DNA from 3 places in the Shewanella decolorationis genome. Region 2 is predicted to be linked to each of the others. Evidence: predicted binding sites of a transcription regulator. Region 2 holds the regulator's gene; each other region holds the start of a gene.
The links. Region 2 encodes sigma-54, which starts transcription at its own class of promoters, with help from an activator protein. Its sites were predicted from a motif close to GTTGGCACGNNNNTNGNNT; they were not measured.

Region 1 (7,385 bases), 2.1 Mb from region 2:
CTGGCGACCGCTGAATTCGCCCCATGCATCACGGGGCATTTACCTTGAGAGCTTTGAGTCTTATCCATGGGATATTCCTTTACTTATGGCTAACGAAGGAAATGACACTTTACGGTGTCATTAGGCTAATCTGGTTGAGCGTTTTACCGTTGGCATTAATCCCTTCTGCATTGCTCCAAAATGACGATTAATGCACTTTTCAATCTGTATGCTAAATGAACAACATTTCAGACTTAAGCAATTAAAGCGAGAAGACAGTAACGAGAACATCAAACCCTAGCTCAAAAAGCGGGCACAGATCACACTATTGGTGGTTTTTACATCACTATCTTGATTTTAATCAGAACGGAAGATGGTTTTATCACTAATACTCATCTCAAATAAGAACAAGAAAACGCTTACATTGTCTCAATCGGAGTGAACCCATGCGGCAGAGACGCTTGCAACTTATGCAGTCACTTTTTGATGAATATATTGAGATGTACGCTGCCCGGGATGACAAGCTCACAGCCCGCTTTAGTGATAATTTTAGTGGTTATGCAGGTAGCAGCGATATTCTTGTCACCAGTAAAGATGAATGGGTAAAAATAACCCGTCAGGACTTCGCCCAAGTCCCCGAACGGATCCGTATTGAGGTGTTAGATTTATCACTACAGGATCTTGCTGAAGATATTATTGTTATTACCGCATTTTTCCATATTCATATCCCTATTCCAGACTCGATACTCAGCCAAGAAACCGCAAGGTTAGTGCTGATTTTTCGCCAAGAAAGCAACGATTGGAAAATCGTCCATAGTGGAATATCCATTCCCTATGGTTTAGCAAAACAAGGCGAAATTTACCCGATGACGAGTTTAGAAGAACGCAATCGAGAGCTAGAGTCCATTATCCAAGCGCGAACCTATGAACTTGCGGAAGCTAACAACAGGCTAGAAAAACTCAGCAATACCGATGGGTTAACCAATATTGGCAACCGTAGATTGTTTGATCAAATGCTGCAAAAGGAATGGAGTCGTGGGCAACGCAACAACACGCCACTCTCGCTTATCATGCTCGATATTGACCACTTTAAATTATTTAATGATTTTTATGGCCATCTCGCAGGAGATGACTGTCTCAAAATGCTGGCGAACAGCTTATCTCAATCAGGTCGTCGGGCAGGTGAATTGGTTGCACGCTATGGCGGCGAAGAATTTGTTATTTTACTCCCCAATACGGATCACCAAAGCGCACTCGACACCGCCAAGCACGTACATCAACTTATTCAATCGCTTGCTATACCCCATATTAAAACAGACATAGGAATTGTCACGGTCAGCGTGGGTGTTGCGTGTTTACTCCCCTCAGATAAACATAATGCCTTAGAATTAGTCCACCAAGCAGATACCGCCCTTTACTTGGCGAAGTCCGCAGGTCGTAACTGCATACGCTTAGTACATGAACCCGAAATATAGCCATTAAAAAGCCCCGCTAAGTTGCCTTAGCGGGGCCTTATTCACTGTGTGGTAGTCACTTTACTCGACTACACAACCACCATTAGCCGCGGCTAGCGCGCTTACGGTCGTTTTCAGTTAAGTGTTTCTTACGAACACGGATGCTCTTAGGTGTTACTTCAACTAATTCGTCATCATCGATAAACTCAAGGGCTTGCTCAAGAGTTAAGGTGATTGGCGTAGTCAGTACTTGAGCTTCGTCTGTACCTGAAGCACGCATGTTAGTCAGCTGCTTACCTTTCAGACAGTTAACTGTCAGGTCGTTAGAACGTGAGTGGATACCCACAACTTGACCTTCGTAAACTTCGGCAGCGTGGCCGATAAACAGACGACCGCGGTCCTGCAAACCGAACAGTGCGAATGTCAGCGCCTTACCGGTTGCGTTAGAGATCAATACGCCGTTAGCGCGTTGACCGATATCGCCACCTTTGTGCGGACCGTAGTGATCGAATGAGTGGTAAATCAAACCAGTACCTGAAGTTGCAGTTAAGAACTCAGTTTGGAAACCGATTAAACCACGGCTTGGGATGATAAAGTCAACGCGCACGCGGCCTTTACCGTCAAGCTGCATGTCTTTCATCTCAGCCTTACGGATACCCAGTTTCTCGATGACTGTACCTTGATGTTCTTCTTCAACGTCAACGGTCAGGGTCTCGTATGGCTCACACAGTTCGCCATCGATGGTTTTTAAGATAACTTCTGGGCGAGAAACCGCTAATTCGTAACCTTCACGACGCATGTTTTCGATCAGGATAGATAAGTGTAATTCACCACGGCCAGATACCGCGAAACGGTCTGGGCTATCGGTTTCTTCAACACGCAGTGCCACGTTGTGGACTAATTCTTGTTGCAGACGCTCAAGAATGTTACGTGAAGTTACGTACTTACCTTCTTTACCTGCGAAAGGTGAAGTGTTGACTTGGAAAGTCATGGTCAGTGTTGGTTCGTCAACTGACAATGGCGGCAGCGCTTCAACATTACCTGCGGCACATACTGTGTCAGAGATTTTCAGCTCGCCTAAACCAGTAATCGCCACGATGTCGCCAGCGTTTGCTACGTCAACTTCGGTACGCTCTAAGCCCATGTAACCTAATACTTGGCCCATTTTACCGTTGCGCACTTTACCGTCAGCACCGATCACACTTACCTGCTGGTTAGTCTTGATGCTACCACGCTTGATGCGACCAACACCGATAACACCCACGTATGAGTTGTAATCGAGTTGAGAAATTTGCATCTGGAATGGACCTTCAGCGTCAGCTGCAGGTGGAGAAACTTTTTCAACGATAGTCTGGAACAGCGGCGTCATATCTGCGCTTACTTCGTCCGGATCTAAAGTCGCAAAACCGTTTAATGCAGAGGCATAAACGATTGGGAAATCTAATTGCTCGTCAGTCGCACCTAAGTTGTCGAACAGGTCAAATACTTGGTCGATAACCCAATCAGGGCGAGCACCAGGACGGTCAATCTTGTTGATAACAACGATTGGCTTTAAGCCTTGGGCGAACGCTTTCTTGGTTACGAAGCGAGTCTGTGGCATTGGACCGTCAACAGCGTCAACCAGCAGTAATACTGAGTCCACCATAGACAGAACACGCTCAACCTCACCACCGAAGTCGGCGTGGCCTGGGGTGTCTACGATGTTAATGCGGTAGTCGTTCCACTTGATGGCAGTATTCTTTGCCAGAATCGTGATCCCACGTTCCTTTTCAAGATCGTTGGAGTCCATCACCCGCTCAGTAGCTTCTCCCCGGGTTGCAAGGGTTCCTGATTGCGACAGCAGCTTGTCAACCAGGGTCGTTTTGCCATGGTCAACGTGCGCAATAATGGCGATGTTACGTAAATTCTCTAGCACGGATAAACCTCTTACCATCAAACAAAAATAGGGATATTTCAATATTCGTTATAGCAATCTACGTTGAGTCGCCATAAAAAAGCGTGACATTCTACTCCAGAGCGGCCCTGCCGCACAGGATTATTTTTGAACACTTATAAAACAATTTATTGATCACTGTACTCAAAAGGCACTCTTCTGCCTGAGTCAAATAGCCTAAATGCACCGTTAATATGCAGACAATTCGCCAGTTTATCTTGTCATCGACTAAGCTAAGCAGCTGAATTCACTGTTTTTCACTCTGCGCTTCCTTTGCCGCACAGCACAAAGCAGCCATAAGTATAGTCAATCCACGCCATCAAGCCGTAACGTGCCAGATTAAGCCATAAAAATATGCATGACTGGCATCAGTTAACGGTTTCTGCGGATGACTTTGGCGTCAGTTTCAACAAACTCTATTCCCCATTGCGAACAACGATTTTAATGGATTGATAATTAAGCGTTATTCAATATATCCATCCATAACCGCCCCGCGAAAAATAGCTTAGATTGCCACGGTTTTGTGACATTATTGCGAGCGATTGAAATAGTGAACTTAAGCGATTCTCAAGCATAACTAATGTGCTAGATTCATTGTGCTTTGTTTGATTCAAGCAAAGTCAAAAAGCCTAGTTCATGAGCTTAATCAGCCGACGAGAATCAGGAGAAATAAGCGTGGCAAGATTGCCACCAAATCCCTTGCACTAAAATGGTGTTGTGACGGTGCGCACCAAAATGGATGAATGCACCAAAATGCCACACACAAACGCACCAAGATAGTGCAACGCTGAGCAAATTGCTGTGCACTAAAATATATAGCCTTTGATTATCAACACCTTAAATTGTTGGCATAGATATCGCTATATAGCTTGTAAGTTTGGCTCAAGCGCGACTTGAGTTAAAAGATTATAGAAGGGACATCCCTTTACCCTACCGGAGACTTGAGAATGTCAGTTGAATCAGTTTTAAAGCAACTTGAAGAATTAGAAGTTAAGTTTGTTGATTTACGTTTTACCGACACCAAAGGTAAAGAGCAGCACGTATCTATCCCTGCTCATCAGGTAGACGCTGATTTCTTCGAAGACGGCAAAATGTTTGACGGTTCGTCAATCGCTGGCTGGAAAGGCATTAACGAATCAGACATGGTGCTGATGCCAGACCCAACCACGTTTGTACTAGACCCATTCACCGAAGAAACGACTGCACTGATCCGCTGTGACATTCTCGAGCCAGGCACTATGACTGGTTATGATCGCGACCCACGTTCTATCGCGAAAAAAGCGGAAGAATACTTACGCTCTACCGGTATCGCTGACACTGTATTAGTTGGACCAGAACCAGAATTCTTCCTGTTCGACGACGTACGTTTCGGTACTGATATGTCTGGTTGTTTCGTGAAAATCGACGCTAAAGAAGCGGCATGGAACTCAGGCACTAGCTACGAAGGTGGTAACACTGGTCACCGTCCATTCGTGAAAGGCGGTTACTTCCCAGTTGCGCCTGTTGACTCATCACAAGACTTACGTAGCGCTATGTGTTTAGTGCTCGAAGAAATGGGTCAAGTGGTTGAAGCTCACCACCATGAAGTGGCGACTGCGGGTCAAAACGAAATCGCAACTCGCTTCAACACTCTGACTAAGAAAGCGGACGAAATCCAAATTCTGAAGTACGTAGTACACAACATGGCTCACGCCTACGGTAAGACTGCGACTTTCATGCCTAAGCCAATCGTTGGCGACAACGGTAGCGGTATGCACGTTCACCAATCTTTAGCTAAAGACGGTGTGAACCTGTTCGCTGGCGACAAATACGCTGGTTTAAGTGAAACTGCACTGTACTACATCGGTGGTATCATCAAGCACGCTCGCGCGCTTAACGCTTTCACTAACCCAAGCACTAACTCTTACAAGCGTTTAGTACCACACTTTGAAGCACCAGTGATGTTAGCTTACTCAGCACGTAACCGCAGCGCTTCAATCCGTATTCCAGTGGTACCAAGTCCAAAAGCGCGTCGTATCGAAACTCGCTTCCCAGATCCACATGCAAACCCATACTTAGGTTTCGCAGCACTGCTGATGGCGGGTATCGACGGTATCCAAAACAAGATCCATCCAGGCGAAGCGATGGATAAAGACTTGTACGATCTGCCAGCGGAAGAAGCGGCTGAAATCCCACAAGTGGCGACTTCATTAGAAAACGCACTTGAGAACCTGCAAGCTGACCACGAGTTCTTAACTCGCGGCGGTGTATTCAGCGAAGATTTCATCCAATCTTACATTGCACTGAAATCTGCAGAAGCTGAGCGTGTAAGCCGTACAACTCACCCATTAGAGTTCGAGATGTACTACAGCCTGTAATGGCTAACGGCATCGATTAGTTGCACTACACCTAAAAGCCCCGACAGTCTTCTGTCGGGGCTTTTTTGTCTCTAATCACCTGCGGATTTAATACCTATCTGACATAGCTTTACCCACCATCAACCCGCATAACCCCGCCCTCTCGTTGTTATTTGTCCATTTGTTGTCGACTGGTGATTTGGGACGCGTAAAAAAGTAAAGGCTTTGTAAATTCAATTAAGAACGATTCTCGATTACAACTATAATAATGCGTCTTTTTTGGAGCCAAACACAGAATACTCTCCATTCATATTCAGTTAGCGCATTGAATTCAAACCATTAAAAACGCTTTCTGGGTCGCGAGAAAATGGCACCACAGTGCTGTCCTTTTGGCTTCTCATGTACCTGTTGTTTTTGATGGAGAATGCTATGCCTAAGTCTATGGGGCCGATAAGCCTAGTCGCCGCCGCAGTTATCTGCCAACTGGGGCTTATTAATGTGGCGACAGCCGCTGAAAACGAGATGGAGCGTATGGTGGTCTCCGCCACCCGCTCACCGACCCAAATCAGCGATCTCTCCAGCACTGTGTGGATCATTGATGAAGCCAGCATTCGCGAGCAAACCGATAGCGGCAAAGGGATTAAGGAAATGCTCGCCGCCTTGGTGCCGTCGATGGATGTGTCCAGCCAAGGGCGCACCAACTTTGGCCAAAATATTCGCGGCCGCGCCATGGTGGTATTAATCGATGGCGTGTCGATGAACACCTCCCGCAGCATCAGCCGTCAGCTCGACAGTATCGATCCATTTAATATTGCCCGCATCGAAGTGCTGGCTGGCGCGTCGGCTATCTATGGTGGTGGCGCACTGGGCGGTGCCATTAATATTGTCACTAAAAAAGCGGCTGACAGCAGCGATACCTTCGAGGCCGAAGCAGGATTTAAGTCCGGCTTTAATAGCAGTGATGATTTAGATTATCGCACCGCGCTGGCGGTTACCGGGGGCAGTGATTCAGTAAAGGGACGATTCAGCGCCGCTTGGCAGGAAAACGGCCAGTGGTTTGATGGCAGTGGTAATCCTGTGATGCAGGATATCTCCCAAACCGGAATGCAGTACACCCAAGGTTATGATTTAATGGCGAATATGGATTGGCAGCTTGCCAATGACGCAAATCTGAGCGCCATGGCGCAATACTATCGCAATGGTTCAGACGAAGAACATGGCCTGTATATGGGTGAGAACTTCTCCGGTGTCACGGGCGATGCCTCAGTGCTGGAAACCCGTAAGGGATTAGACGCTGATCGCAGCCCAGCCACCGAGCGCACTTTACTGAATCTGTCCTACTCCCAGGATGAGTTTCTGGGTCAAACCCTGTATTTACAAGGCTTTTATCGCAAGGAGAATCTGGATTTCCACCCATTCCCCTATGTCAATGAAACCAGTGGTGTCTACAACTTCTCAGCATCGGCCCAAAACACCAGCATCTATGGTTTAAAGGCGGTCGTAGAATCCAAACCCGTCGATAGCCTCACACTCACTTGGGGACTGGATTGGGACAAAGAAAGTTTTGATTCGAACCAAATGAGCTTCAACCTCGATGCCGCCAACCAACACGGCGGCTTAGTGATGCGCGAGCTGTTCACTACCGGGCGTTATGTCGACTTTTCGGTCGAATCCATTGCGGCA
Region 2 (7,385 bases):
TGTCGATTCCGTTGAATTCGCCCAAGCCTGCGAGTTAATTCTCAACTGCACCGGCAAAGTGATAGTGATGGGGATGGGAAAATCCGGCCACATTGGCAATAAAATCTCAGCCACCCTCGCCAGCACAGGTACACCTGCATTTTTTGTGCATCCTGGCGAAGCCAGTCATGGTGATCTAGGTGTGCTCTCGGATAATGATATTATTCTTGCCATTTCAAACTCGGGTGAGTCGAGCGAAATCCTCGCGCTGATGCCGGTTATCCAGCGTAAAGCCATCCCAGTGATCGCCATGACGGGCAAACCTGAGTCCACCATGGCACGTTTGGCCAAAATTCATTTATGCATTGAAGTACCAGAAGAAGCCTGTCCGCTCGGACTTGCGCCAACTTCCAGCACCACGGCAACCTTAGTGATGGGAGATGCGATGGCCATTGCATTGCTGCAAGCTAAAGGCTTTACTCGAGACGATTTCGCTATGTCCCATCCGGGCGGCGCCTTAGGCCGTAAGCTACTGCTAAAAGTCAGCAACGTGATGCACAGCGGCGATGATTTACCTTTGGTTAAACACGATATCTGCATCACCGATGCCCTGTACGAGATCTCCAAGAAAGGCCTTGGCATGACTGCTGTTATCGATGAGCAGAACAAACTTGTGGGTATCTTTACCGACGGCGACCTACGCCGCGTTATCGACGCCCAAGTCAACCTGCGCACCACGCCAATTGCCGATGTGATGACGCGAAACTGTGTCACAATTACTGAAAACGTCCTAGCGGCGCAGGCGCTGCAAGTGATGGATTCCAAAAATATCAACGGCCTGATAGTGATAGATAAAGACAATCATCCTGTCGGTGCGCTCAATATGCTCGATATGGTTAAAGCGGGAGTCATTTAATGCCACAGCAAGGATTTTACGGCCCCATCAGCGACGATGTTTGGCAAAGAGCGCAAAAAATTAAACTGCTAATCTGCGACGTGGACGGAGTGTTTTCCGACGGCCGCATTTATTTGAGCAACTCAGGGGAAGAGCTCAAAGCCTTCCACACCCGCGATGGCTATGGCGTTCGTTCATTATTGACCAGTGGGTTTAATCTGGCGGTCATCACTGGCCGTCAGTCTAAAATTGTTGAAAACCGCATGACGGCTCTGGGTGTGACCCATATTTATCAGGGCGTGGATAATAAATTCGTCCCCTATGAAGAGCTACTGTCGCTCTACAATGTCACCCCAGAAGAAGTCGCCTATATCGGTGATGATATTGTCGACCTACCAGTAATGAATGTGGTCGGCCTTGCCGTCTGTGTTGCCGATGGTCATCCCTATGTCCGTCAACACGCCCATTTTGTGACTCACTTAAATGGTGGACATGGCGCACTCAGGGAACTCACGGATCTGCTGTTGCTGAGCCAAAATAAGTTCACTTCCGCCCATGGGATGAGCATATGAGTCGTGTGACCCTCGCCATTATCGCCTTTTTTGGTACTGCGCTGGTGCTATATTGGCAAGTGCAGCAAAAACGTGGTGGCGATACGGATGACAGCTTGAACGTCAGTGATAGACCCGATTACATTATCGAAGATCTGCGTAGCATTGAGTTTAATGAGCAAGGGCAAGTTAACAGTCGCGTCACGGCAAAGCACATGGAGCACTATGAGCTGAAAAACCAGACCGACTTTACTCAGCCTGTCTATCTTGTCTATCCCGACCAAGGTAAAGCAAAATGGCAGATCCGAGCCGACCAAGGTCGACTCAACAAAGATACCGGCAAGGTTGTATTAGAAAAGAATGTTATTATCGATGCCATCAGCCCTGGTGAACCCATACAGACATTGTCCACCAGTTTTTTAGAACTCGATCTCAACACTATGATAATGACCTCTGACCGCATCATTTACGTCACAGGGAAAGATTTTAATATTCAAGGGCAAGGCCTTTATGCCGACCTTAACGCGCAGGAAGTGCAATTGACCAGTCAGGTAGTAGGAACCTATGAAGCAAAATAACATATTACTTGTCGGCCTAATGCTAATCACTAGCATGAGCGCCTTCGCCAAGGTCGGTGACTTACAGCAAGAAGTAAAAATCAAAGCCGTCAGCCAAACTGCGGACATTAAAAATAACCAGATCATTTTCTTCGGTCCGGTAGAAGTAACCCAGGGCTCGATAAAAATTAATGCAAATCAACTACGTGCGTTTTCTGCCGAAGGCGAAAACAGCAAGATTTTAGTCGCAACGGGGAATCCTGCGACCTACAGCCAAATTCTGGATGATGGACGCCCTGCTTCAGCAAGTGCCAAAGAAATTCGCTATGAAATGGCGACTCGTACCTTAACCTTAACGGGTTCAGCGACCCTTGACCAAGCGGGTAGCCAAGTCACGGGTAACCTCATCCGTTACGATATTATTCAGCAAAAACTGATCGCGGAGAGCACGGGTAGCGGTGATGATCGCGTGATTACCATTATTAAACCTGACAACTATCAGGAAGAACTCAAGAATCAGCCCGCAGACAAACCTGTGAAAAAACAGGATCCTAAATGACCCAAATCACCTTAAAAGCACAGAATCTCGCCAAGAGTTATAAGAGTCGTCAGGTTGTGAAAGATGTCAGCCTGACGGTCAAAACGGGTCAAGTCGTCGGCTTACTCGGCCCAAACGGCGCGGGTAAAACCACCACCTTTTACATGGTCGTGGGCTTAGTCAAAAGCGATAAAGGCCATATCTTTATCGATAACGATGATTTAACTGCCGATCCCATGCATCTGCGCGCTCGCAAAGGCATTGGTTACCTACCACAGGAAGCCAGTATCTTCCGTAAGCTGACCGTGCACGACAATATCATGGCGGTACTGCAAACCCGTAAAGAGCTCAATCGCGACCAACGCGAAGAAGAGCTGGAACATCTGCTCGAAGAGTTCCATATCACCCATATTCGCGATAGCCAAGGCATGTCGTTATCGGGCGGCGAACGTCGCCGCGTCGAAATTGCCCGCGCCTTAGCGGCCAATCCTAAGTTTATTCTGCTCGATGAACCCTTCGCCGGTGTCGACCCGATTTCGGTTATCGATATCAAGAAAATCATCGAACAACTCAAGAGCCGAGGCCTTGGGGTACTGATCACAGACCACAATGTGCGTGAGACCTTAGACGTCTGTGAACATGCTTACATTGTCAGTCACGGAAACCTGATAGCCGAAGGAACTCCCGCAGAGATCTTAGACAATCAGCAAGTTAGGGCTGTGTACTTAGGTGAACAATTCAGGCTATAGTTACTTAAACAGAGCCAATTAGCCTTGAATTTTGGCTTATCAGCGCCATCAATATGATAACAAGCGGCCTAAATTCAAAATAATAACGTAGGGATCAGCGGTAACATGAAAGCGTCACTCCAGCTCAAACTGGGTCAACAGTTAACCATGACGCCACAACTCCAACAGGCCATTCGTCTGTTGCAACTGTCGTCATTGGAACTGCAGCAAGAGATCCAGCAAGCCTTAGACTCTAATCCTCTTCTCGAGCTGGAAGAGGAGCAATTCGACGCGCCTAGCGAACGTAATCAAGATATCGCCGATACCGACTTTAGCGAAACGACGGCTCAGCCACAGGAACAAGACAATTCCACCGTGGACATTGCCGAGTCGCTGACCAAAGAATCCTTGCCCGAAGAACTGCCCATGGACACCACTTGGGATGAAGTCTTTACCGCATCGCCAAACTCAGGTTCAGGCGCCAGCCGTGAAGATGACATGCCCTTCCAAGGGGAAACCAGTGAAGGCCTTTACGAACATTTAGAATGGCAGAAAAACCTCACGCCCTTCTCTGAAACCGATTTAGCCATCGCTACCGCGATTATTGATGCCATCGACGATCAAGGTTATCTCACTCAAAGTACTGAAGATATCCTCGAAGCCATGGGCAATCCCGAAATAGAACTGGATGAAGTCGAAGCCGTACTCAAGCGTATTCAACACTTCGATCCCGTCGGTGTCGCCGCAAGGGATTTAAGCGAATGTCTGCTTATCCAACTCTCCCACTTTTCACCGGATACTCCACACCTCGAAAACGCCCGCATGCTGATCAAAGATCATTTAGATCTGATCGCTGCCCGCGATTTTAGGTTGTTGATGCGTAAGACCAAACTCAAAGAAGACGAGTTAAGGGACAGCATAGCGCTGATCCAAACCTTAAACCCTCGTCCCGGTTTGCTCATCACCCCTGTTGATGAAGAATATGTCATCCCCGATGTGTCGGTATCGAAGAAAAACGGTCGCTGGGTGGTCGAGTTAAATCCAGATTGCATGCCAAAAATCAATGTTAATCAGCAATATGCAGCCATGGCGCGCAGCACCAAAAGCCAAGCCGATAGCCAATTTATCCGCGGGCATCTGCAAGAAGCCAAGTGGTTTATTAAAAGCCTTGAAAGCCGTAACGAAACACTGCTCAAGGTGGCAAACTGCATAGTGCAATACCAACAGGGTTTCTTCGAATACGGTGAAGAAGCCATGAAACCTATGGTCCTAAACGATATCGCTGAAGCGGTAGAGATGCATGAGTCCACCATTTCACGGGTGACCACACAAAAATACATGCATACCCCAAAGGGACTTTTTGAACTAAAATATTTCTTCTCAAGCCACGTCGGGACTGATGATGGCGGTGAGTGCTCATCCACGGCAATCAGAGCCTTCATTAAGAAACTGGTTGCAGCGGAAAACCAGAAAAAACCATTAAGCGACAGCAAGATGGCACAACTTCTGGCAGAACAGGGAATTAACGTTGCGCGCAGAACCATTGCGAAGTACAGAGAAGCGATGCTTATTCCCCCTTCCAATCAGCGTAAAAGTTTATAGCCTAAAGTGGAAATCGGAGGACGTTTATATGCAAATAAACCTGAGTGGACACCATATCGAGATTACTGAATCGTTACGGGCTTATGTTGAGGAAAAGTTTTCAAAACTTGAACGTCATTTCGAACAGATCAATAATGTGCACGTTGTGCTCAATGTTGAGAAAATGCAACAAATTGCCGAAGCGAGAATCAACCTCACCGGTGGTGAAGTCTTCGCGACTTCAGAGCATGCAGATATGTATGCTGCCATAGACGTCCTGATCGACAAGCTTGATCGTCAGGTTATTAAACACAAAGAGAAGTTAACAAAACACTAGCAATGGAACTTCGTACCATACTGCGGCCGGAATGCACGACCTGCGCCACTCCGGGCAGTAAGAAAAAGGTACTGGAACTTATCAGCGACTTAGCCGCTGCCCAGTACCCCACCCTCTCATCTCAAGAGATCTTCGAAAGCCTTGTGGCGCGCGAAAAGATGGGGAGCACAGGTATAGGTAACGGCATCGCCATTCCACATGGTCGATTAACCGATATAACACAACCCATAGCCATATTGGTGAAATGTGAGGAGCCGATAGCCTTTGATGCTATCGATAAACAACCTGTCGACATTTTATTTGCGCTGCTAGTGCCTGCTGACCAATGTCAACAGCACTTAAGCACTTTGTCCTGCATGGCTGAAAAGCTCAGTGACAAACAAATATTGAAGCAATTGCGCAAGACGCATGATGAAACGGAACTCTATCAGGTAATCACTGGATGAAACTGGTCATAGTGTCAGGGCGCTCAGGCTCGGGCAAATCGGTCGCACTAAGAGTGCTTGAAGATCTCGGCTACTATTGTGTCGACAATCTTCCTTTGCCGCTGATTGGCAGCTTACTCGAACAGCTCAAGGGCAGTAACGATCTCGTCGCCATCAGCGTCGACGTGCGTAACCTGCCGGAGCAAGACAAGGTACTCGTCAAACAGCTTGCCAGCCTGCCTGCGGGCACTGAACTTACTAGCTTCTTCTTAAACTCCAGCGATAAAGTGCTACTCAAACGCTACAGCGAGACTCGACGCTTACATCCCTTATCTAAGAGCCGTGTTTCTCTGCAAGAAGCCATTAAGCTTGAAGGCAAATTGCTCGAGCCCCTGTCTCAGCAGATGGATCACTACATAGATACCTCGAATCTGAATATCTATGAACTCAGCGACCAAGTACGGCAAATCCTGCTTGGCAGTGTCGATAAGGAACTGGTGATTAACTTTGAGTCCTTCGGTTTTAAGCATGGTATGCCAACCGAAGCCGACTTTATGTTTGATGTGCGCTTTTTACCTAATCCCCATTGGGAACTCGAACTGCGTCCACTAACCGGCCTAGATGAACCCGTGGCGGAATTTTTAAATCGCCAGCCACTGGTCAATAAGTTCATCTGGCAAATCGAGAATTTACTCGAGACTTGGTTGCCCCACTTAGAGCGTAATAACCGCAGCTATCTGACCATCGCCATCGGCTGTACTGGCGGTCAACACAGATCGGTTTATGTGGCCGAGCAACTGGCTAAACGCTTTAGCAACGGTAAACACAAAGTGAATGCCCGCCACCGAGAGTTAAGCCATGCCAAAGCTTGAGCGCCAAGTCACCATCTGCAATAAGCTTGGTTTACATGCCCGCGCCGCGACAAAACTCGTGGTGTTGGCCTCAGAGTTTGATGCCAGCATTACGCTGATCCAAGGTGAAAAACAGGCCTCTGCCGCCAGTGTGTTAGGGCTCCTTATGCTAGAAACTGGCATGGGTAAAACCATTACCCTGATTGCCGAAGGCCCGGATGCGGAGCCTGCACTCAATGCCATTTGCGCGCTTATCGACGCTAAGTTCGACGAAGCCTGCTAATAGCCTCGACATCTCATCTCGATGATCCCTGCCGTTATTCAGTACCCTGTTTGGTTTTGATTTCAGCACCTTATACAAGTTAAACACATTTGTGACTCGACGCCCTCCCGTGCGCTCAATTACAATATACTGCTGCGCTTTGGCTTAAGTCCTCAATAGCTAAACGCCCGCCTATCCACCGTCGCCACCTTGGAGGAAACATGCCTGTAGAAGCCTCAGACAGCTTACAAGTCGAACAACGTCTCGACCAACTGAGCCATGCCCTCAATAGCGGTATGTTTGTGCATGTCAGGCAAATGCTGCAAAACATGGCGGCGTCGGATATCGCATTGATTTTAGAGTCCTCGCCCCCTAAGGCGCGGCAAGTGCTATGGCAACTTGTCGATCAAGATCAGCTCGGGGATATTCTCGATGAGCTCAGTGAAGAGCTAAAAGATCCGCTGATCAGTGCCATGAGCCCTGAGCGGGTCGCCAAGGCCACCGCCAGCATGGACACGGACGATCTCGCTTATATCCTGCGAAGCCTACCTGATGCAGTGTATAAACAAGTATTGCAGTCCATGAGTCTGCAAAACCGCCAGCGGGTTGAGCAAGCGCTCTCCTACCCCGATGAAACTGCGGGCAGCTTAATGAACACAGATACTGTGACCTTAAGGCCCG
Region 3 (7,385 bases), 750 kb from region 2:
TACCCGCAGTGTCTGGAATTTGTACTGGTTTAGCTGTAGTTAAACTTACTGATGTCGAGTTACCATCTTTGTCCACTGGGAAGGTTTGCAAATAATTTCCAGCAGAGTCAACCATGTAGTTATTTTTGTCGACTTTAAATGCACCCGCACGGGTAAACTGGTGATCTAAGGTGCCGATTTCTGAAGCGGTCACAAAAAAGCCACCACCCTTAATCGCCAAGTCCAAAGAGTTATTAGTTAGCTGCAAACTACCTTGATGGAATTGCTGCGCGACTTGGCTTGTTGCGACACCGCCACCCACAGCCGTTTTTGAGTTTGAGAAAATTGAATTAGCGTAAACATCCGCAAATTCAGCACGCGACTCTTTAAAACCAATGGTATTCGCATTGGCAATGTTGTTCGCCGTAGTGTTTAAATCCTTCTGCGCAGCCGAAATGCCACTCAATGCAATGTTAAACGACATAATTCACCTCTACTTTTGCTCAATTCTATAGTGGACAAGTTGCGTCCATTTACCATCTTGAAAACCATTAAACTTCCGTGATCGCAAGCACATCCGACAACTTAAAGGCCATTCCACCTTTAAGGTTTAAAATGGCACCTGTCGCTGCAGTACCTAAAGAAACACTGGTAACATGCCCATAGGTTGATACAGCTAACGCTTGCGATTTATCATTCACCAAACCCGATGCTTTAATGGAGTAATTGCCTGCAGCAACAGGTTCCCCTTTATCGTTCAAACCATCCCACTTGACATCAGTGTTACCGCCCTTACTACCATCGACAGTAAATGTTCTGACCACTTGCCCTTTCTCATCTTCGATTCGAATGTTGATGACGGGAATTTTTTCCGAAGTACTGATTACGCCATTCAAACCAGGACTTTCTGCAGAGATATACCCAGTATCCGTCGGTAATAACACCTTACGTCCGACTAATCCGGATGCTTGTAATGCTTGGCTCGATGTCATCACACTGTTTAAATTAACAATTTGATCATTGAGCTTAGAAATACCATCAACGGTAGAAAACGATGCCATTTGCGCAATCATCTGATCGTTATCGACGGGCTTAAACGGATCCTGCATCGATAACTGCTGACTGAGTAATGAGAAAAAATCTTCTTGAGTCAGCTGTTGGCTCTTAGCGTCAGGCACTGCAGACTTGCTAGGTAAACGCAATCCATCCAAAAATGGGTTGCCTGTAGAGCTAGTCGAAGTTGTAGAGGAATTAGTCGCTACTGTATTCGATTGAGTTTTTGTTTGAGCTACTTGCGACGAAGTTTGGCTCAATTGGTTAATGAGGCTCACAACTTACCTCCTAAATAACACATATTATTTACCCATCCCAAGTGTCTGTTGCAGCATAGATTTTGCAGCTTCAGCCACTTGAACATTCATCTGATATGAGCGAGAGGCAGAAATCATATCCGCCATTTCTTCCATGACGTTTACATTTGGTTTGTAAATAAAGCCATCGGCATCCGCCATCGGGTGATCAGGCGAATACTCTTTTAATAGGGGTTTATCACTCTCGACAATTCCCTTCACAGTGACACCTTGGGCAGCTTGCTGCTGGCTCTGTGCTTTCGCCATCTCCGCCTCGAAAATCGGGTGGCGTGAACGGTAGGTTTTATCGATACTACTAGAAACGGAATCGGCGTTAGCAATATTACTCGCCGTGGTATTTAGCCGCACAGATTGGGCCGACATGCCCGACCCCGCAACATCGAAGATATTAAATAAACTCATAATTAATCCCCTCTCAGCGCTTTTTTCATGCCACTAAATTTACTGTCTAAAAAACCTAGAGACATTTGATATTCAAGGGCATTCTGCATAAATGCTGACTGTTCTTGTTGGACATCGACGGTGTTACCATCCCCTGTATCAGGCTGGTTTGGCACTCGAAATTTGACGTACTGCCCCGACAATTGAGACAAACCAAAATGCTGCTCATTGCCCACCATCTCTAGGCTATTACGCTGCTGTTGCTGGGATTTCGCCACATTTAATGCCGCAGAAAAATCGACGTCACGAGCTTTATAATGTGGCGTATCGGCGTTTGCGATATTGCTTGAAATAACTTCGGCACGCTCGGCGCGTATCCCCAACGTAAATTGGTGAACCCCTAGGGCCTTATCAAAACTAATCGCCATAAAATTGCCTCCATCGTGTCTCTCACGGAAGTAAAGCAATTCATGTGCCAATAAACTGATATCAGGGAAGAAAGTATTGGAGGGATATTGCTGGCAAAAAAATTACCGACACTTATCGGCAATTTTCATTAATTATCAATAGATTAAGTTTTCTTTTGATAATAAATACCAGGATTGCAACGCACCATATCGAACTCGTCGGTCAAACCAGCTATCGATTCAGAAGCGCCTAAAAAGAGGATACCTTTAGGATTTAACGCGGCAGCAAATTGCCGCAAAATTTTTGCTTTTGCCTCAGGGGCAAAATAGATCAGCACATTTCGGCAGAAAATAATGTCGAACTTGCCCAGCAAAGTGTAACTCTCAAGCAGATTATGAGCTCGAAAATTCACCAAGCGCTTAACGTTGTCCTTTACCCGCATGTTGCCGGAGGGCAATGCATCAAAAAACTGGCGCTTACGTTCCTCCGATAAGCCACGAGCCAAAGCTAAGCTATCGTATTCAGCATTCTTACAACGCTCCAACATCGAAGGCGATAAATCCGTCGCTTGAATCGAAGCTCCACCAGGCAATGCACCCGGTTTTTTCTGTTGATATTCTAAGATAGTCATTGCCAAAGAATAAGGCTCTTGACCTGATGAACAGGCTGCTGACCATATCTTTAATGGCCTGCCTAATTTACTGTATTCAGGCAGTAACACATTATTTAGCAATTCAAATGGATAGCGATCTCTGAACCACAGCGTTTCATTCGTTGTCATCGCATCGATAACTTCAGCCCTGAGCGCACGCTCCGTGGGTTTCATCGAATGTTTAACCACATCAGATAATGATGGTAGGTTATATTTCCCCATTAATGGCGCAAGACGGCTTCGTACTAGGTATTGTTTATTTTCACCCAATACAATTCCGCTATGTTGTTCTAGGAACAACCTAAATTGATTATATTCAGCTTCAGCGAGTGATTTATCAGGCACATTCACGTCCTAGATCCTATAGCAAGCACCACAATAAGTGCACAACAATCATGTAATAAGGGCTAGATTATAGCGTAAAGCTCCACTAGGCACTAACCCACACTCTCACTACAAACTTAAATGCTTGTTTACTGCCGCAGCTAATTCATCAGGATTGAATTTCGCGATAAAGTCATTAGCGCCCACTTTTTGTACCATGGCTTGGTTAAAGACACCACTTAACGAAGTATGTAGCACAACCTTGATATGCTTGAGTTTTGGATCATCTCGGATCTCAGCAGTTAAGGTGTAACCATCCATTTCTGGCATTTCAATATCTGAGATAATCAGCGGGATTTCTTCAGCAACATTATTCATTTCGCCAGCAATCGCTTTGAGTTTATCAAGCGCTTCACGGCCATCTTTTGCCGTATCTATCTGTAGATTTAACGACTCTAAGGCACGAATAATTTGCTTACGAGCAACCGCTGAATCATCAATCACCATAATATGGTAATGCTGGCTTCTGTCGATAGTAAGCTGATCATTCACTTCTTCACTGATCGCTGTTTTGACTGGAGAAATCTCATCTAGGATCTTTTCCACGTCCAAGATTTCAACCAGCTCGCCTTCGATTTCAGTAACCGCCGTTAAATAAGAGTAACGCCCCGCACCTTGTGGCGGTGGCATAATGGCTTCCCAGTTCATATTGATGATGCGCTCAACCGAACTGACTAAAAAGCCCTGCACACTTCGGTTGTATTCCGAAATGATAATAAAGCAATTTTCCGTACTTGCTAAAGGACGTCCACCAGTAGCCGCACTCAGATCGATGACCGAAATAGTGGTGCCACGTATATGGGCAACCCCTTTGACATAGGGATTAAGTTTAGGCAAGGTCGTTAATGGCGGACATTGCAAAACTTCTTTGACTTTGAATACGTTTATCCCAAACCGTTGACGACCATTCAACTTAAATAGCAACAGTTCTAGCCGGTTTTGACCTACGAGTTGGGTTCGTTTGTTGACTGAATCAAGAATACTCGACATAACTCTGCCTTGTTGTTCTGTTTATGTACGGCCCTAAAACTCGTTTGAGTATAGGCATATTAATTGCTTACGTCTTGTTATAGATAAACATAGTTGAAACTGAGTCAAACTTCTGACATTCAACAACCAAGTTAACGGCAATGAACAGTTTCACGCTTGATAAAAGTATAGGTGCATTCTGGCGTTACAAGCTAGTCTCTTCATTATGAAAGTAAATTTAGTCTATTTTTTGAGTGTTTTCGCATTTTTTATCTCCACGGCATCAAACGCTGCTCCCGTGGCACCTAGCATATCGGCGATATCCGAATTAGCTAAAGCCCTTATTAATGAAAAGATTTCAGTACCAGCAAACGCTAAGGTTGAGATCCTGCCACAAACAATAGATAACCGTTTGCTCCCATCCCAATGCTCGTCTCCCATTCATGTAGAGCTGGCTTCAGAACGTGAAATCAGTCGTAACAACACGATAAAAGTCAGTTGTGACACTCCCGATCTTTCCTATCCATGGCAAATCTTTATGTCGGTCCGTGTTGATATACTCTTTCCTGTTGTCGTGGCGAGTGAAACTCTCGCGCCAGGCGAGTTAATCAATCCTACACAGCTAGAAATTCGCTACGTCGACCAAAATAGTTTACGTGGTATGCAATTTAACGACATTAATCAACTTTCGGGTGTGCGTGTAAAGCGGCGCGTTGCCAAAAATTATCCTATTTTTGCCAACAACCTTTGCTTTGTTTGTAAAAATGATGCGGTATCGATTTATGTTCGTTCCAACAATTTTGTTCTTAAAACCCTAGGCGAAGCACTGCAAGATGGTAATATTGGCGACCAAATTAGAGTCAAAAATAGCAGCTCAAACAAGGAACTAGATGCTATAGTTACAGCCATTGGCGAAGTAGAAGTTAGAATGTAAAATAAGCTAAAGCTTTTCGATGAGCTGCCGATACCCCAGTTAAGAAATCCCGTATACACGACGCTGGAGCCTAAAATGGCAATTGATATTAGCAAATTTAACGCCGGAGCGGCCGCGCAAGTCCGTTCAAACAATACCAAAAAGAGCAGCGAAAGCGACCAGTCGACTCAAGTTGCAGCTAAGCCGACTCAACAAAAAGGTGACTCTGTTGTCATTACGGCTCAAGCTCAACAGTTACAGGGAGCTCAAACCAAAATGGCCAGCCTGCCTGAAGTCGATCAAAAGAAAGTGGCTGAAATTAAACAAGCCATTGCCGAAGGTCGCTATAAAATTGACCCCGAAAAGTTGGCTGCTAACATTGCCAGCTTCGAAGCTGAATTGAACGATCTTAATAAAGAGTAACTATGACAGAAATAGCTAAACTGGTAGATCAACAACACGCCCATTTGGCTGTTCTTAAACAAATTATTCTTAAGGAAAAAGGCGCTTTGGTTGACCAAAACGCCGATTTGCTTTTATCGCTTGCGGAGCAAAAATCGAAATGTCTGCAAGAGCTTAAAGCGAACGATGACTTGCTGGCTAATCACAGCGATAAATCTTTACTCACAGAGCAAATCGAACTGTCCCATAAATTGGCTGCAGCGAAAGAAGCGCTTGCCGAATGCAAAGAGCTAAATGCTCAAAATGCCAGTTTAATCGAAATGAATCTTGCAAGTTTGAATCGCTTTGCTCAAGCCTTACAGGCGAGTAGAAATGCCACTACACTGACATATAACGATAAAGGCAAAACCTCGACTTTTTCGAGCTTAGGTAATGATTTAAAAGCGTAAGTAAAGCGTCATATAAACGGGTACAAACAAAAGCCGCGCTACTTTGTGCGGCTTTTGTTTATCTGTACATCAACGAAGAGGAGCACTATGCGCTACACCTAGAAATAGGTAACATCTTTAATTCTTTGCGGCCGAATCTGCTGCTGATAAATCTGCCATACCTTAGCAAAATCAAGTTCTAACTCAGTCACATAGTGATCCCCTGCTGGATAGCTTTTCACCACTCGAGCCCCGCGGATAACCCCTGTCACAGAAGCTTTAACATTGTCATCTGTCAGCATCCAATCACTGACACTGCTATTAGCGGTGATCTTCTGTCCATACACTTGTTCCGCCAGTTCACGGTAGGCCACAATTTTTGAGGCTTGCATCGCCATTAAGACTCGTTGAGATTGTTCTTTGGCAGGTTGAGTCGCTAGCGGGGCATAACCTATTGCCGTGAGTTTAGGAAAACTACTTGGCGGCACATCTTCCCACTGCACATATTTATCTTTCGCCGCACATCCGGTTAGCAGAAGTGCTGCAGCTATTAATAAGTAGCGTTTCATTTTCCATCTCCTAGTACTCGCACTTCATTCATACCTGGGCTCGACTGGCGGTATAAAATCCCATCCTGAGAGATAACTTGTTCCGAGGGCTGCATGTAATTGCTCAATTCTTTTTGGGTAACAAAAGTCTGTGATGCTGAAACTACACGGTTGTTACTTAGGGTAACAATCCGTGTATTGATAGCCATACCATTGGTTGTTGGACTCATAGTAGAGACAACAATATGGTCGACGGGTAAGTTAGTAGATAATCTTTGCCAGTCACGCGTCAAAATAAAATCACCATCAGGGGTAACACTGAGGCCATCAGCTAAATTCAGATCCACTACATTAAATTGAAAACTGTGTAATGATGTTATGAGCCCTTGTTGCAGCTGCTGCGCAAGTGCATTAGTCCCTTTTAGATCACCAACTAACACAGGCGTTGCAACAACAATAGGTTGATCTGAACGCAACGCATCATTTTGTTTAACAAGCTCTGTCACTATACGCTGGGATAAATGGTTGATCACCGCCGTCGGCGGCAAACCATTGCCATCGACTAGGCTAGGTTTGGGCGGTACAACGGATTTCGTCGTACAACCTACCAGCACCACAAGTGCCAGAGGAATAAATGCACGCTTCAGCATTGGAATAACCTCATCGTCTAAATCAATGCGACTCACATAAAGTCGCAGCCTTTGGCGTAAATCAAGCAAATATTAGACCAAGTCAAAATATTGCTTGGCATAAGCTACTCAGATTATCGACAAGTCCCGCAATAACTTTATCTACATTACACCAATCGGGCATACAATTTGCTTATGGCTGTATAACTCTGCCATTAAACTGACTGATTTCGCGAAGGGCTTATTAATGAACATACTGAGAAAGAATTTGCTCATAATCGGCAGCCTACTATTACTTACTGCACCAGCAAAAGCCGAGTGG

Region 1: glnA (glutamate--ammonia ligase) is a predicted target of sigma-54. The motif match lies at 4,211-4,229, and genes of this name have one in related genera.
Region 3: flgB (flagellar basal body rod protein FlgB) is a predicted target of sigma-54. The motif match lies at 2,192-2,210, and genes of this name have one in related genera.

What each region holds. Positions count from the first base shown of each region.
Region 1 covers NZ_CP037898.1:2,606,272-2,613,656, reverse strand. The annotation lists gene katG (catalase/peroxidase HPI) at 1-68, opposite strand, end outside; gene EYR25_RS11860 (diguanylate cyclase domain-containing protein) at 426-1,454, shown strand; gene typA (translational GTPase TypA) at 1,537-3,348, opposite strand; gene glnA (glutamate--ammonia ligase) at 4,314-5,723, shown strand; gene EYR25_RS11845 (TonB-dependent receptor) at 6,132-7,385, shown strand, end outside.
Region 2 covers NZ_CP037898.1:549,516-556,900, reverse strand. The annotation lists gene EYR25_RS02430 (KpsF/GutQ family sugar-phosphate isomerase) at 1-895, shown strand, start outside; gene kdsC (3-deoxy-manno-octulosonate-8-phosphatase KdsC) at 895-1,446, shown strand; gene lptC (LPS export ABC transporter periplasmic protein LptC) at 1,443-2,003, shown strand; gene lptA (lipopolysaccharide transport periplasmic protein LptA) at 1,990-2,541, shown strand; gene lptB (LPS export ABC transporter ATP-binding protein) at 2,538-3,269, shown strand; gene EYR25_RS02405 (RNA polymerase factor sigma-54) at 3,375-4,850, shown strand; gene hpf (ribosome hibernation promoting factor) at 4,879-5,166, shown strand; gene ptsN (PTS IIA-like nitrogen regulatory protein PtsN) at 5,169-5,612, shown strand; gene rapZ (RNase adapter RapZ) at 5,609-6,463, shown strand; gene EYR25_RS02385 (HPr family phosphocarrier protein) at 6,450-6,725, shown strand; gene mgtE (magnesium transporter) at 6,926-7,385, shown strand, end outside.
Region 3 covers NZ_CP037898.1:1,299,654-1,307,038, reverse strand. The annotation lists gene flgE (flagellar hook protein FlgE) at 1-463, opposite strand, end outside; gene flgD (flagellar hook assembly protein FlgD) at 531-1,310, opposite strand; gene flgC (flagellar basal body rod protein FlgC) at 1,335-1,751, opposite strand; gene flgB (flagellar basal body rod protein FlgB) at 1,754-2,158, opposite strand; gene EYR25_RS05845 (CheR family methyltransferase) at 2,302-3,141, opposite strand; gene EYR25_RS05840 (chemotaxis protein CheV) at 3,244-4,164, opposite strand; gene flgA (flagellar basal body P-ring formation chaperone FlgA) at 4,370-5,077, shown strand; gene flgM (flagellar biosynthesis anti-sigma factor FlgM) at 5,153-5,479, shown strand; gene EYR25_RS05825 (flagella synthesis protein FlgN) at 5,482-5,907, shown strand; gene EYR25_RS05820 (LPP20 family lipoprotein) at 6,006-6,455, opposite strand; gene EYR25_RS05815 (FlgO family outer membrane protein) at 6,452-7,084, opposite strand; gene EYR25_RS05810 (flagellar assembly protein FlgT) at 7,311-7,385, shown strand, end outside.